DNA from 4 places in the Lysinibacillus sp. Ag94 genome. Region 3 is predicted to be linked to each of the others. Evidence: riboswitches for the same ligand, from Rfam matches in the RefSeq annotation. Region 3 holds a riboswitch; each other region holds the start of a gene.

Region 1 (3,363 bases), 1.6 Mb from region 3:
TGTTCCTACTATTAAGCACAATCCACCCATACGAGGAAGAATGCCTTCTTTCATCACTGAAATTCCAAATAGAATCATACCTAAAACGAAAAACAATGGTCCAACTGAATATATAATGCCTGAAACGCCTTCATCAAAAATAGGCTTTACATTCACCCCAGAAACACCTGCTATTTCTACAAATACAACTGCTGTTACACAAGTAGTACCAATCAGACCCAACAACATTCCTAGATTACCCAACAGCCCATTTTTTTTACCCTGCGCTTCAAATAATCCTATAAAAGCAAAGCTAAGACCTAAGTGACCAAATAAAACTAAGCTTTGCCCAAAAACAGTTCCATTATCTGCTTCCCCTAATAGGTTAATCAAATGTCCGATTCCTAAGAATAAACCAGATATAACACTTGCGAATCCTCCGACAGATCGAAATAAAAGTATGGGTTGCATTATTTACATTCCTCCATTTTATGAATTCACCTCTTATGTTTAAGTTTACACAAAATAGGTTTATATTCCAATAGTTCTTAAATTAACCACAATTCCGATGTTTTAATATGAATTTCTTATTGTAGTTGAACACAAGTTAACCAACACTATTGAACTAACCTGCCCGTTCGTTGAATAGCAACAATCTTTTCGAAAACAGCCAAAACAAAAACCCTTCACTCATGTGAAGGGCTTAATCATTATGATTTTCGTTGCATTAATTGAGGTGCTGCCGTAAATAGCAGAACACCGGCAATTGCTGTTAAAATTGTTGCTGGTAGCATATATGTTCCATTATAGATGATTGAATAAATCCACGCATTTTGATCGCCTGCATACTCTGCGAAAAATACAGCGCCACCAATGGTATGTGCTGCATAGCGTAAAAAACCTGCTAATACAGTTCCTGAAATAATATAAAGCGCCATTTTCTTTTTGTTTAAATTTTTTGCAGCCTCAAGCACCGGTCGACGTACAACGGCCGCTAAGCCAACTACTGTAAAGGCAACACCATAATCAAGTATTCCTTGTAGCCAATGCACAATTGTAGCACCAAACATTGTTTGCATTACACCAATGAGTAAACCGGTTGTCATGCCTGGAATAAGGCCCCAGCGGAATGCTATTAAAATTATTGGTACCATCACTAGACTAACAGAGCCGCCTTGTGCCCATACTTTAAAGGAAACCTGATCGAGCACAAGGCCAATCGCTGCGAATATTGCAATCTCCACAAGCATTAACAGTTTTTTATTGTCCATAAATATTCTCTCCTTTGTTCCGATGTAGGATACAAGAGCAGGAATAGAAATCAGTTGGCAAATATGTCCCTATCCGACATTAAAAAGATAAAAAACGATGCCAGGACAGAGCCTCACATCGTAAAAGTGTCGGTTTCTATCCACAATCCCTACGCAAGTGTTAACTTACAGGTTCGAAGAGTCAAGGCATTACGTGCCCAGTCTCAGCTGACATCATCAGCTCCCCTTGTGGTCGTACATCTTAATTTGATTGAACAACCTCATTGTACGCAAACACTGTTATGATTACAACCTCTTCCACATTTTTTTTGAAACTTTAACGTTTTTCATGCGTAAATATTAAAAAAGGAGGTACTACTATGGAGAACCAAAAAATATTATCTGCCTTTAGTTATCTCAGTATTTTATTTGCACCCTTTATTGTGCCATTAGTCGTTTACTTTGTGACAAAAGATAGCGACGTAAAGAGGCACTCTATTCGAGCACTAATATCACATTTAATCCCAGTCGCATTCGGTATAATTTTCTTTGCAGTCTTTATTTTCTCAACTTTATCATTCAACACTAATTTTGATCTAAATTCAGATAGTAATAATTTTCTTATCATTTGGTTTGTTTCATTCGCAATTTATATTCTCGTTTCATTAGGAGTCGTTATTTGGAATATTATTCAAGCTGTTCGGGTGGTCCGATAAGTTTCATCTTAACCTCTCCTTGAACACATAGTACTTAAGGAGCTGTTATTTTGTGAAAGTATCTAAAGTTGTTAAAACCGCTGTAAAATTAGCACCTATCGTCATCCCCATTGTCAAAAAAGTAATCGCTGCAAAAAAAGGAACAAATCCTAACGTAACTAAAAAAAAATAACAACAAGGCGTATTTCCAACAAACGGAGATACGCCTCTTTGTTATTTTACTTCAAAATATGTTTGACTATGACCGTTCATTGCTTTTTCAACATGCAACACAGCAGGCATTGTAGCTTTTAACTCCGCAACGTGAGAAATGACGCCAATCATACGTCCGGAATCTTGTAAGTCAATAAGCGTATCAATCGCCTTATTTAATGCTTCTTCATCGAGAGAACCGAAGCCCTCATCAATAAACATCGTTTCAATACGGATATTACCTTGAAAGCTTTGAATGACATCTGCCATCCCAAGGGCAAGACTTAAAGACGCATTAAACTTTTCTCCCCCTGATAATGTTTTGACATCTCGTAATTGATCTGTATAAGCATCATACACATCGAGTCCCAGCCCACTTTGCTTGGCATGCTTTTCTAAACGATCTGAACGTCGTAGCTCAAATTGACCGTTGGATAAATGATAAAGTCGAACATTTGCCGCCTCTGTAATTTTATCTAAATAATTGATTTGAATATAACGCTCAAAAGACAGCTTTTTCACATTCTGTCCATTTAACATTGCATAGAGCTCCTTTACTCGCCCCGCTTCTTTCTCAAGTAAATGAATCTCCTGTTCGGTCTCCTCAACCTTTTTGATAAAGTTTGCACAAGCCTTTGCAAATCCTTCCATTTGTTGCAATACTTTAAAAGCTTCCTCATATGTGACACGAAGCATCTCTAACTTTTCTTCCATGGTCGTTAAATCTTGCTTCTCTTGCCCTTTAAGATGCTTCTCCCCCTCAGTAATTTGTACTTGTAATGTGTGGATTTGTAGTGCATATTCATGGCAAGATTTCCGTAAAGCTTCTATTTGCAACGCGCTCCGCTTCCCAGCAGCAAATTCATCATAGCTTTCAAACCCTGCTTCCTTCATACTCACTGAAAATTGCTCGCGTTTTTCATCCATTTTCAGCTTTAATTCCTGAAAAGCCTGTTTCGCTATTTCTGCGGTCATTCTAGCATTATGTGCGGCTTCCTTGGCAGATTGCAAATTTTGCTGGCTATTATTCCACGCAGTTTGTAATGCAAGCTTTTGTGATCCTATATGAGCGATGGCCTGTTGCAATGCTTGTAGCGTCGTAAGATTTTCTGGAATATGCTTTTGCTGCTCTTCCACGACTGCTTGTTGTTTCATCAATTCCTTCGTCTTCTCAATTAAATATTGCTCAAGTTTTATTTGCTTTTCTTGTAGCTGCTCCATTCGCG
Region 2 (3,363 bases), 2.3 Mb from region 3:
GCTGCTGTGCTCCCGGATGCCCTTTCGCTAAATCGGCAGCATGTGCAGCAATTTTATACGTAATAACCCCTACACGAACATCGTCACGATTTGGTAGGCCGAGATGCTCTTTTGGCGTCACATAACAGAGCATTGCCGTACCATACCACCCTATCATTGCAGCACCAATAGCCGATGTAATATGGTCGTAACCAGGGGCAATATCTGTTGTCAACGGTCCTAAAGTATAGAAAGGAGCTTCCTTACACACCTCTAACTGTTTATCCATATTTTCTTTAATAAGATGCATTGGAACATGCCCTGGTCCTTCTACCATCACCTGTACATCATGCTCCCAGGCAATTTTCGTTAATTCCCCTAGTGTTTCTAGCTCCGCAAATTGAGCCTCATCATTCGCATCTGCAATAGAACCAGGACGTAAACCATCACCTAAAGAGAAGGCAACATCATAGGTTTTCATAATTTCGCAGATTTCTTCAAAATGAGTATATAAGAAGCTCTCTTGATGGTGATATAAACACCACTGCGCCATAATCGAGCCTCCTCGAGACACTATGCCTGTTACACGATTAGCCGTTAATGGCACATAGCGTAACAATACCCCTGCATGAATCGTGAAGTAATCAACACCTTGCTCAGCCTGTTCGATTAACGTGTCACGATACACCTCCCACGTTAAATCCTCTGCCACTCCATTTACTTTTTCTAGCGCTTGGTAAATCGGCACCGTTCCCACTGGCACCGCGGCGTTACGAATAATCCATTCACGTGTCGTATGAATATGCTTACCAGTAGATAAATCCATAATGTTATCAGCACCCCAGCGTGTAGCCCACGTCATTTTTTCTACCTCTTCCGCAATAGAAGATGACACCGCGGAATTTCCAATGTTGGCGTTAATTTTCACGTGGAAGTTACGTCCGATAATCATTGGCTCAGCCTCAGGGTGATTAATATTAGAAGGCAAAATAGCACGCCCTGCCGCGATCTCTGAGCGCACAAATTCAGGGTCCATATTTTCACGGATCGCTACAAATTCCATTTCTGGAGTAATAATTCCCTTTCGTGCATAGTGAAGCTGTGTTACATTTCTACCTTTTTTCGCACGTAAAGGCTTTCTTGATAAATTCGGAAAAACATTTTCATTCATTCGTGGATCATCAGCTTTGCGGAATCCGTTATCTTCTGGCTTGATAGTACGACCTTCGTATTCTTCAACGTCACCTCGTTCTTTGATCCATGCACTACGTAAAGCTGGCAATCCTTTCGTAATATCCACCTTATACGCAGGATCAGTGTACGGGCCGCTCGTATCATAAACACGTACTGGTGCATTTTCCTCCTCCCCAAAGCTTCCTGTCGTTGGACTTAGAGCAATTTCACGCATTGGCACTAAAATATCTGGTCGAGAACCTTCTACATAAACTTTTTTACTTCCTTCAAAACTAGACATAATTGTAATATTCTTGTCGCTAACTGTTGTCATAACTACTTCGCTCCCTTTTATATTTTTACAAGGACCGAATCTAGCTCACCCCAATAAAGACAAAAGCCGAATCCAAAAAATTTTGGATCCGGCTAAGAATGTAAAGGTATAGTTATTGCAAATACATTGAGTGCAATAATGGTTAACTTTCCCACGCTGGTATGAGCCAGATCAGGTCCAAAGGGTCAAGAAACCTCTATGCGTTTCCCTCTCAGCCTGACTCATCAGACTCCCCTAGTTAATGCTATTAAGTTTGATGCTAGTGTAGCAGATATTGTTAAGAGATGGAAGCTTCATTTGTTTTTTTTGCTTATCATCATAACGTGTGGTTGATTTCCGTTCCGGCTGGGCGCTTTGTTGCCGCCGCTTCGCTTCGCTGCAGGGTCTCATCTGTGACGCTAATCCCCAAGGAGTCGCCCAGCCTCCACTCCAATCAACTTATATCTTGTTTTAACAAATATAAATCACTAGCTTTTAATTCAGAAAAAAAGCTCCTAACTCCTGAAAAGCTTTCCACCCTATCTTTTTATATGGCACCCAACTGTTAGGTAAACAGCAGTTCCGCTACATAAATCACGATCGTCACTGTAATACAGCTCACAATCGTTGAAAATAAAACTGTTTGTGCAGCAGTTGCCGATTCTACGTCATATTCTAATGCAAGACTAGAACTATTTCGCGATGTCGGGAACGAACTAGCTATAAAAAGTGATTGTGCCACGACACCATCAAGACCAAGCGCAAAAATGATTAGCAATGCCACGGCTGGCCCTATGACTAGTCGTGTAAAACAGCTAATGAATACTATCTTATTGAACATGGATTTGATTTCAAGTTGCGATAGTTGTGCCCCTAAAGTTATTAATGCTACGGCGATAAAGCCATCCGCCACATGGTCTATCGGAATTCTTACAAACTGTGGAATAGTGATCGTAAAATAATTCATTGCAACACCAATAATAAGTGCATGAATAATGGGCATTTTGAGGAAGTCTTTTACAATAGACATGCCCGATTTTGTTGAAGAAATTAAATTGTACAAGCCGTAAGTATAGGTCGTCATATTTTGAAATATAACGAGAATGACCTGAATCGCTACGCCAATCGGCTGAGTCACAAAAATCATTTGTGCAACTGGAATTCCATAGTTACCCGAATTAATTAGGACAACACTATTTTTAAACACCGCAGCCTCTGTTTTTACTAAGCCTAGTCCCTTTGCAAGAAAATGACTAAGCACCATTTGGCTTCCGATAAAAAGTAGAATAAATAACGCAACTTCCCCAAGCACAGACAGCTCTATACTCGTTTCATATATATTCACAAAAACTGCTGCTGGCATGAAGCAATATGTAATAAGTTGAGATAACGCCTTTAAATTAAAGCGAAATTTCTTTTGTAAAACTGCACCAAGCACTAGAAGCACTAAAATTGGAGCCACAATTTTAAAAAAATCATACCGAGATACATCAGCTTGTCCCCCTTCCCTCTCCCATAGTAGTGCTGTTTTTATGCTTGGTCAATGTACTTTAAAGCTAACTCACCACTCATATCAAGGCATTTTTCCTAAATACACTAATCTAATACAGTATCTTTAACAAGATGGTAAAAGTTATCTTTTAGAACGTTATAGCCCTTGAAATGAGCGTGATTTCCGCACCCAACTACCCAATTTCGTACAAAAAAACCTGGCACTTCACTTTCAATTTTCTAAAATAATTAAGGATTTTTAAAAACGAACGATAAAGAAAAGGGACTACATTTCATTTACGTATAATAAATGGTAAAATATACCCTTTATGTACTAAAACAAAGAAATATATGATATATTATCCATTAAATACAATGATCGGAGAGACTAAAATGAAGAATAAAGT
Region 3 (3,363 bases):
AATCGAGGCAATTATATTTATCAGCCTGTCCATGAACTACCTGATATTCGCTGGAAGGATCTTGGTCAGCATATTTCAAGTATTGTACCGACTGGGGAAGATGAATCTATTATTGCTGTATACGGTTTTGAGACTTTCGAACAGGCAAATACGTATATTTTAACAGCTACGAAGGATGGACAAATTAAACGCTCACCTTTAGCTGATTATGCTGTTACACGTTATTCGAAGCCGATCAAAACGATGAATGTTAAGTCAGGCGATGAAATGATTTTTGCAGACATCGTGACAGACGAAGCAGAATTAATGTTAACGACAGATACTGCCTATGCAATTCGTTTCCCAATAGAGGAATTGCCAGTAACGGGTGTTAAAACAGGCGGTGTGAAAGGGATTACGCTGAAAGACGGCGAAGCCTTAGTTGGCATCAATGTTTTACCGCCAAATGCTACTGCATATGTTGCGATTGTGACACATCGCGGTGCGGTGAAAAAAATGAATGTTGCCGAGGTAGAGATGACGAGTCGTGCAAAACGCGGCTTAAAAGTGTTAACAGAATTAAAGGCGAACCCACATCGTATCGTGGCTGTAGTAAAGGTTGCAGATGAGGAACAGCTAACAATCGAGACGGAAAAGGGTGTGCAAGAGATTCTTGACGTACAAGCATTAACTCGAGCAGATCGCCACTCCAACGGTTCCTTTAAAGTAGACATTGCTACTGACGGTGCCATTTCACATGTCTTCACGATCAAAAAAGAAGAGAAATAAATTAGTTTTCTAGCCCAGTTCCTTGTGAGAGCTGGGCTTTTTTTACCTAATTGAAACCATTGAGCTCGGATATATATGGAGCATTGTATGATGCGCTTTATATAATAGAAAAGTCGGTTGAAATCTGGTTTGGTCGATGCTCATTTAATTGCGACGTTTAGAATGCTAGATCTTTTTCTTTGCTATTTTTCATCATTAGTAAGAAATTTTATGTAATTTGTTTCCATCGTCAATATAAAAGCTCTCCCAAAGGTGATTTTTACAAAGAAAAGAACATGGCGTTATTCAACAAAAGGAATTGAAGGAAGGCATAGAGCTTTATAAAATTATATTAGCAGCGCTTTTACGCAAATAGAGCCTTGTCATTTCCGGATAGATATGGGTATAATAATCACGAAAAGTTCATATGGGAAAGAATGTAGGGGGGCTGGTGTTGCCAGCTGAGATTGTGTCCGATAGACACTGACCCTTTGAACCTGATTTGGCTCGTACCAGCGTAGGGAACATCTATTCAAAAAGAAAATTTTTGATATTGATAGTAAAACGTCTGGGAGGAATCCTAGGCGTTTTTTGTTTTCAGATTTTTGTTGTATACACAGACCGTGAACGCTTTCTTCTGGTAAAGACATTCATTCATGAACATTTCACACTACTTACTTGGAGGATTAAGCATGAAAAAATGGTTATTGGTCCTAATGGCTGCACTTTTCACATTAGTGGGCTGTAGCGAAAAAGAGGCTAAAAAGGATGCTAAAGGATTAACAAAAGTATCGGTTGTTCTAGATTGGACACCGAACACAAATCATACCGGTTTATATGTAGCGGAAAAACTTGGCTTCTTTAAGGAACAGGGTTTAGATGTAGATATAATATTACCCGGCGAGGCGGGAGCAGATCAGCTTGTGGCGTCTGGCAAGGCTCAGTTTGGCGTAAGTTATCAGGAAGGGATTACACAGGCACGTGTGCAAGATGTACCTTTAGTATCGATCGCGGCGATTATTCAACATAATACTTCTGGCTTCGCATCCATTGCATCAAAAGGCATTACGTCACCGAAGGATTTTGAAGGTAAAACTTACGGTGGCTGGGGGGCACCACTTGAAAAGGCAGTACTGCAATCACTAATGCAAACAAAAAATGCAGATATTAATAAATTAGATATTGTCAATGCAGGCGATATAGATTTCTTCACAATGATGAAAAAAGATATTGATTTTGCGTGGATTTATTATGCATGGACAGGTATTGAAGCAGAACTGCGTGGCGAAAAACTCAACATGCTATATTTAACAGATTATAGTGATCAGTTAGATTACTACACACCTGTACTTGCTACAAATGAAAAAATGATTAAGGATGATCCTGAGACGGTAAAAGCATTTGTCGCTGCTGCAGCAAAGGGCTATGACTATGCAATAAATCACCCTAGTGAGGCGGCTGATATTTTACTAGAAGCGGTACCTGATTTAGATAAGAACCTTGTGCATAAAAGTCAGGAATGGCTAGCAGATAAGTATCAAGACGACGCAGCACAATGGGGCGAGCAAAAGCTAGCTGTCTGGGAAAATTACGCGAAATGGATGGCGGACAATAAAGTTTTAGAGGGCGAATTTAACGCAAAACAAGCATTTACAAACGACTTTTTACCGAAAAAGGAGACAAAGTAACATGGCAAACTCATTAATAAGTGTACAAATTATCCCGAAAACTGAAAAATATGAGGATGTGATCCCGTTTGTCGATGCAGCGATTGCGGTTATCGACGCATCAGGGGTGAAATATGAAGTTCATCCATTAGAAACGACAATGGAAGGTGAGCTAACGACTTTACTACAAATCATTGAAAAAATGAATGACAAGATGATCGAGCTTGGCGCTATTAATGTCATTACGCAAGTGAAAATTTTATATCAGCCATCCGGTATTACAATGAATACACTAACGGAGAAATACAAGTAATGAGGCAGGCTTTCAAACAAGGAAGGACGATAATTTTTATCGCCTTCCTCTTATTCATATGGGAACTTATTGTCCGTTTTGCAGATGTGCCACATTGGCTATTGCCCACACCAAGTGCCATTTTGAAAGAAGGCTTTCAATCGTATGAGACGTTTGTGCCACATGCTATAGCGACTGTTCAATTGGCACTTCTAGGCCTTGCCATTGGAATAATGTGTGGGCTAACGGTTGCTGTGCTATTACATCGTTTTACGCTTGTGCGGGAGCTATTTTATCCTATTCTTATTATGTCACAAAATGTCCCAGTGCTCGTTCTAGCACCACTCTTAATCATTTGGTTTGGCTTTGGTTTATTGCCAAAGCTCATTATTATTTGTCTTGTGTGCTTTTTCCCCATTGTTATTTCCGCAATGGATGGCTTCCGTCAAACTTCACCTGAGCTGAAGCATTATTTTGAAATGATTGGGGCAACGAAATCACAAACCTTTTGGAAGCTAGAATGGCCATATGCGTACCCGTCGATTTTTTCAGGCATTAAGATTGCAGCGACGTATAGTGTGATGGGAGCTGTCATTGCAGAATGGTTAGGTGCGAAAATGGGGATTGGCGTCTATATGACATTGGCGCAATCTTCAT
Region 4 (3,363 bases), 430 kb from region 3:
TATCTAGCAGTTTGTAATATTCGAGCAGGTCCGAAACGTACACAATTTCCTCTGACAACTTCAAATTTTCTCCATTTAGTATCACTTCCAAGATTTGTCCTCCTAACTAACTGATATTTGAGATCGATCAATGCGAAACGCAGAAAGAAACTGTTCATCTTCCACTTGACCTGTAAGCAACTGGGCTGTGAGTTTGCCAGTAAGCGGGCTTAATAGAATTCCGTTTCGATAGTGTCCGGCAGCTACAAATAGCCCCCTAATAGTAGGATGCTCGCCAATATAGGGAATCCCATCAGCTGTCTGCGGCCTAATTCCTGCCCACACCCGTTCCCACGGGGCATCTTTCAGCTGGGGAATCAGCTTCACGGCTTGCTCAATCAAGGTAGCAATTCCTCCAGCCGTTACTTGTTTATCAAACGTATTTTCCACGACTGTGGCCCCAATGTAAATTTCGCCATTTCGCTTAGGAACAAAATAACAGCGTTTATCTGAAAAAATCGACCTGTGAACGATCGGCTTATTCGGCTTTACAGAAAAACATTCTCCTTTCACAGGATAAACGGTCAAGTTGATTCCCGTATTTTTCATTAAATCGGCAGCCCAGGCGCCGGTAGCGACAACGACCTGTTCACAATAGAAGGCTCCCGCTGATGTGTATACTCCTTTGACAACGCCGTTTTCATAGATAAAAGAAAGAACCTCTGTATTTTCGCGGATTTCTGTACCAAAATGCTCTGCAGCTTTTGCGAAGGCAAGTGATAATTTTGCAGGCTGCACATGGCCGTCATTTGGAAGGAACATAGCACCGGCAACAGTTGGTGCTAATGCAGGTTCCATTTCTCTTACTTGTGTTGCATCGAGCCATTGGATGCCGGAATCCCAGTTCTGCTGGAACAATACCTGACTTTTTAACGCTGTAGCTAATTCTTCCGTTTCTGCAATTTTTAACATGCCTTTATTCACAAATTCGATATCGATCCCCGTATATGTCAGTAATTCGTTAGTGATGGAGGGGAACATCGCCTGGCTTTTTAATGCCAACTGGAAAAATGGACCGTCGTGTTCCATTTCCGCCTGTGCTGCCAGCATACCTGCTGCTGCACTGGAGGCTTCATTGGCCAAAGTTCCTTTTTCAAGAATGACGACTTTTTTTCCTAGTTTAGAAAGTTGATAGGCAATGGAAGAGCCATTAATTCCTCCCCCGATAATGGCAACATCAAATGTATTTTTCACTCAACACATCTCCATTTTAACTTCTTTTTGATAGCTTTTTATTGCAGATAGAGGATCATCGGCGTTTAAAACGCCTGACATCACAGCAATACCGTCGGCCCCGCTGTTTATTACCTGTTTAGTATTTTCAGGAGCAATACCGCCGATTGCAATAACAGGAATATCTAGTGAACCAGTAAGCTTTTTTAATTCCTCTAAACCCCTTGGTTCCAATCCTGGCTTTGATTGGGTAGAAAAAATATGACCATATATCACATAGTCGGCTCCCAAGCGTTGAACCTTTTTTCCTTCTTCGACCGAGTGAATGGAACAGCCAACCGTCAATTGAGGAAAGTTGGCTTTAATCATAGATGCATTCAAACTATGATAGGCTAGTTGGACTCCTTCCACACCTGTAATAACGGCAACGTCTACCCGGTCATTAATGATTATTTTGGATAACGGAACGCCAACTCGGGAAAGCAGGTTGACTGCTTCATATAATTCTTTTGCCGTCATTTGTTTTTCACGCAAATGGATAGCGTCGGCATATGGATGGATGTCTGCTAAAATTTCACTTAGTTGTTCCATTGGCATTTTTCCATTAGAAATGAGATGAATCGCTTTTGATAATAGAGTAATGGGGGTCACCTCTTTAAGACTTACCCGCCTTTCAAATGTAGGATGCAAAAAAGCCACTTTCTTTTTGGTAAAGAAAGTGGCTGGAGATGAAAAGGACAAATTTCCGTATACCACTTCCCTACGCTGGCATTAACCAGGTCAGGTTCATAGAGTCCCGAAGTTACACTTCAATCTCAGCCTTTACAAAGGCACCCCTAGCGGATAAGTTATTTATTTTATTTAATTTATTTCCAATATTAGCACTATTCATGAAGATGTCAATCATTATGAATAGATTACTAGGGGTTCCATTTATTTGGCTGGGGGAAAAATGAATTTACAGAATGGGAGAATCAATATGAGACGTCAATTCAGCAATAACTAAATTGCTATGGGGGAAGAATATTCATGGGCTATTCAAATAAGACTCCGCTTAAAGCAAAGAGTATTGCATGCGCTTGAAGAGTATGTTGTAAGTACAAATTTTGTTAATTCTCTTTTGAAATATAATTGCTTACAAAAGTTGCTAGAGCTAGATGAATTCAATGAACAGTATATGTTTCTACTGTTAGAATTCTTAATTGAGCAAAATAAAAAACAGGATTGTTTAAAATGCTTTGAAATTATACAGATTAGCTGAAATAGGTTTATCTGTTCGGAGAGAATTAATAAAAGATATAACGAATACTTGGCAACTATATAGATTTCTAGCAGTCCCAAATATTAATATTTCTAATTCATTTTCATTCAGATGGAAAAAGTCATGGTTGCCACGAACTTAATTGAAAGTAGTATAAACACCCCGTAGTAGTTATTATATCTAACATCTACGGGATATTTCTCTAAATAATAAGAGTGTCAGTCTATTCTATCCGCTCTTTTAAGATAAGGCTTAAATGATATTGGATAATCTTTAGTTTTCTTATACATTTCGATTATACAAGCTGCTAATTGTTGAATACCAAGTTCTATTTTCTTTTCCTCTACTTGTGAAATACTTAGTCGGATTGCTTTCTTAAATGCTGACTCATCACATTCGTATATAGTAGAATATGAATTTTTTAAGACATCGCCCATGTTATGAATATAAAAGGTTGAAACTATACACTAGTGTCGGTATAATCTGACATATAAACGACAATAGTGTATAGTTTTTTAGGTGCATTTTGTCACTCATTAAGGAGGTGGCTTATGGCTCCAAAAGTTAGTGAAGAATATAAAAAAGAACGAGAGAAAGAACTGATAGAAGCGGCTAAGAAGGTGTTTATCGAGAAAGGTTTTGTTCACACAACTATGCAAGATATTATGGACAAAGCTGGAATATCCAGAGGTGCATTGTATAGCTATTTCAATAATATTAATCATGTTTTTATCGAAGTTTTAAAATATGATGACCAGAAAGACATTCAATATTTTGTGCCATCTGATGAAGGCCTACTTTGGCCACAATTAAAAAGCTGGATTGAAGAACAGCAAATTTATATTGAGGCAATTGACCAAACATTGGTCTTTGCAAAGGCGGAATTCTTT

The links. A riboswitch is a leader RNA that binds a small molecule or an ion and turns the genes downstream of it on or off. The one in region 3 is predicted to bind thiamine pyrophosphate.
Region 1: another riboswitch for thiamine pyrophosphate. It lies ahead of thiT (energy-coupled thiamine transporter ThiT); the one in region 3 lies ahead of MY533_RS11325 (ABC transporter substrate-binding protein).
Region 2: another riboswitch for thiamine pyrophosphate. It lies ahead of thiC (phosphomethylpyrimidine synthase ThiC); the one in region 3 lies ahead of MY533_RS11325 (ABC transporter substrate-binding protein).
Region 4: another riboswitch for thiamine pyrophosphate. It lies ahead of tenI (thiazole tautomerase TenI); the one in region 3 lies ahead of MY533_RS11325 (ABC transporter substrate-binding protein).

The regions. Positions count from the first base shown of each region.
Region 1 covers NZ_CP096780.1:4,016,818-4,020,180, forward strand. Annotated here, with positions in the region: gene MY533_RS18965 (hypothetical protein) at 1-450, opposite strand, end outside; gene thiT (energy-coupled thiamine transporter ThiT) at 690-1,250, opposite strand; TPP riboswitch at 1,379-1,487, opposite strand; gene MY533_RS18975 (magnetosome magnetite crystal formation protein family) at 1,610-1,945, shown strand; gene MY533_RS18980 (SbcC/MukB-like Walker B domain-containing protein) at 2,159-3,363, opposite strand, start outside.
Region 2 covers NZ_CP096780.1:181,692-185,054, reverse strand. Annotated here, with positions in the region: gene thiC (phosphomethylpyrimidine synthase ThiC) at 1-1,486, opposite strand, end outside; TPP riboswitch at 1,618-1,732, opposite strand; partial or broken gene MY533_RS00850 (AEC family transporter) at 2,031-2,959, opposite strand; gene MY533_RS00845 (S-layer protein) at 3,350-3,363, shown strand, end outside.
Region 3 covers NZ_CP096780.1:2,452,917-2,456,279, reverse strand. Annotated here, with positions in the region: gene parC (DNA topoisomerase IV subunit A) at 1-768, shown strand, start outside; TPP riboswitch at 1,179-1,288, shown strand; gene MY533_RS11325 (ABC transporter substrate-binding protein) at 1,440-2,435, shown strand; gene MY533_RS11320 (thiamine-binding protein) at 2,437-2,727, shown strand; gene MY533_RS11315 (ABC transporter permease) at 2,727-3,363, shown strand, end outside.
Region 4 covers NZ_CP096780.1:2,020,334-2,023,696, forward strand. Annotated here, with positions in the region: gene thiS (sulfur carrier protein ThiS) at 1-85, opposite strand, end outside; gene thiO (glycine oxidase ThiO) at 103-1,233, opposite strand; gene tenI (thiazole tautomerase TenI) at 1,234-1,953, opposite strand; TPP riboswitch at 1,953-2,060, opposite strand; gene MY533_RS09210 (TetR/AcrR family transcriptional regulator) at 3,025-3,363, shown strand, end outside.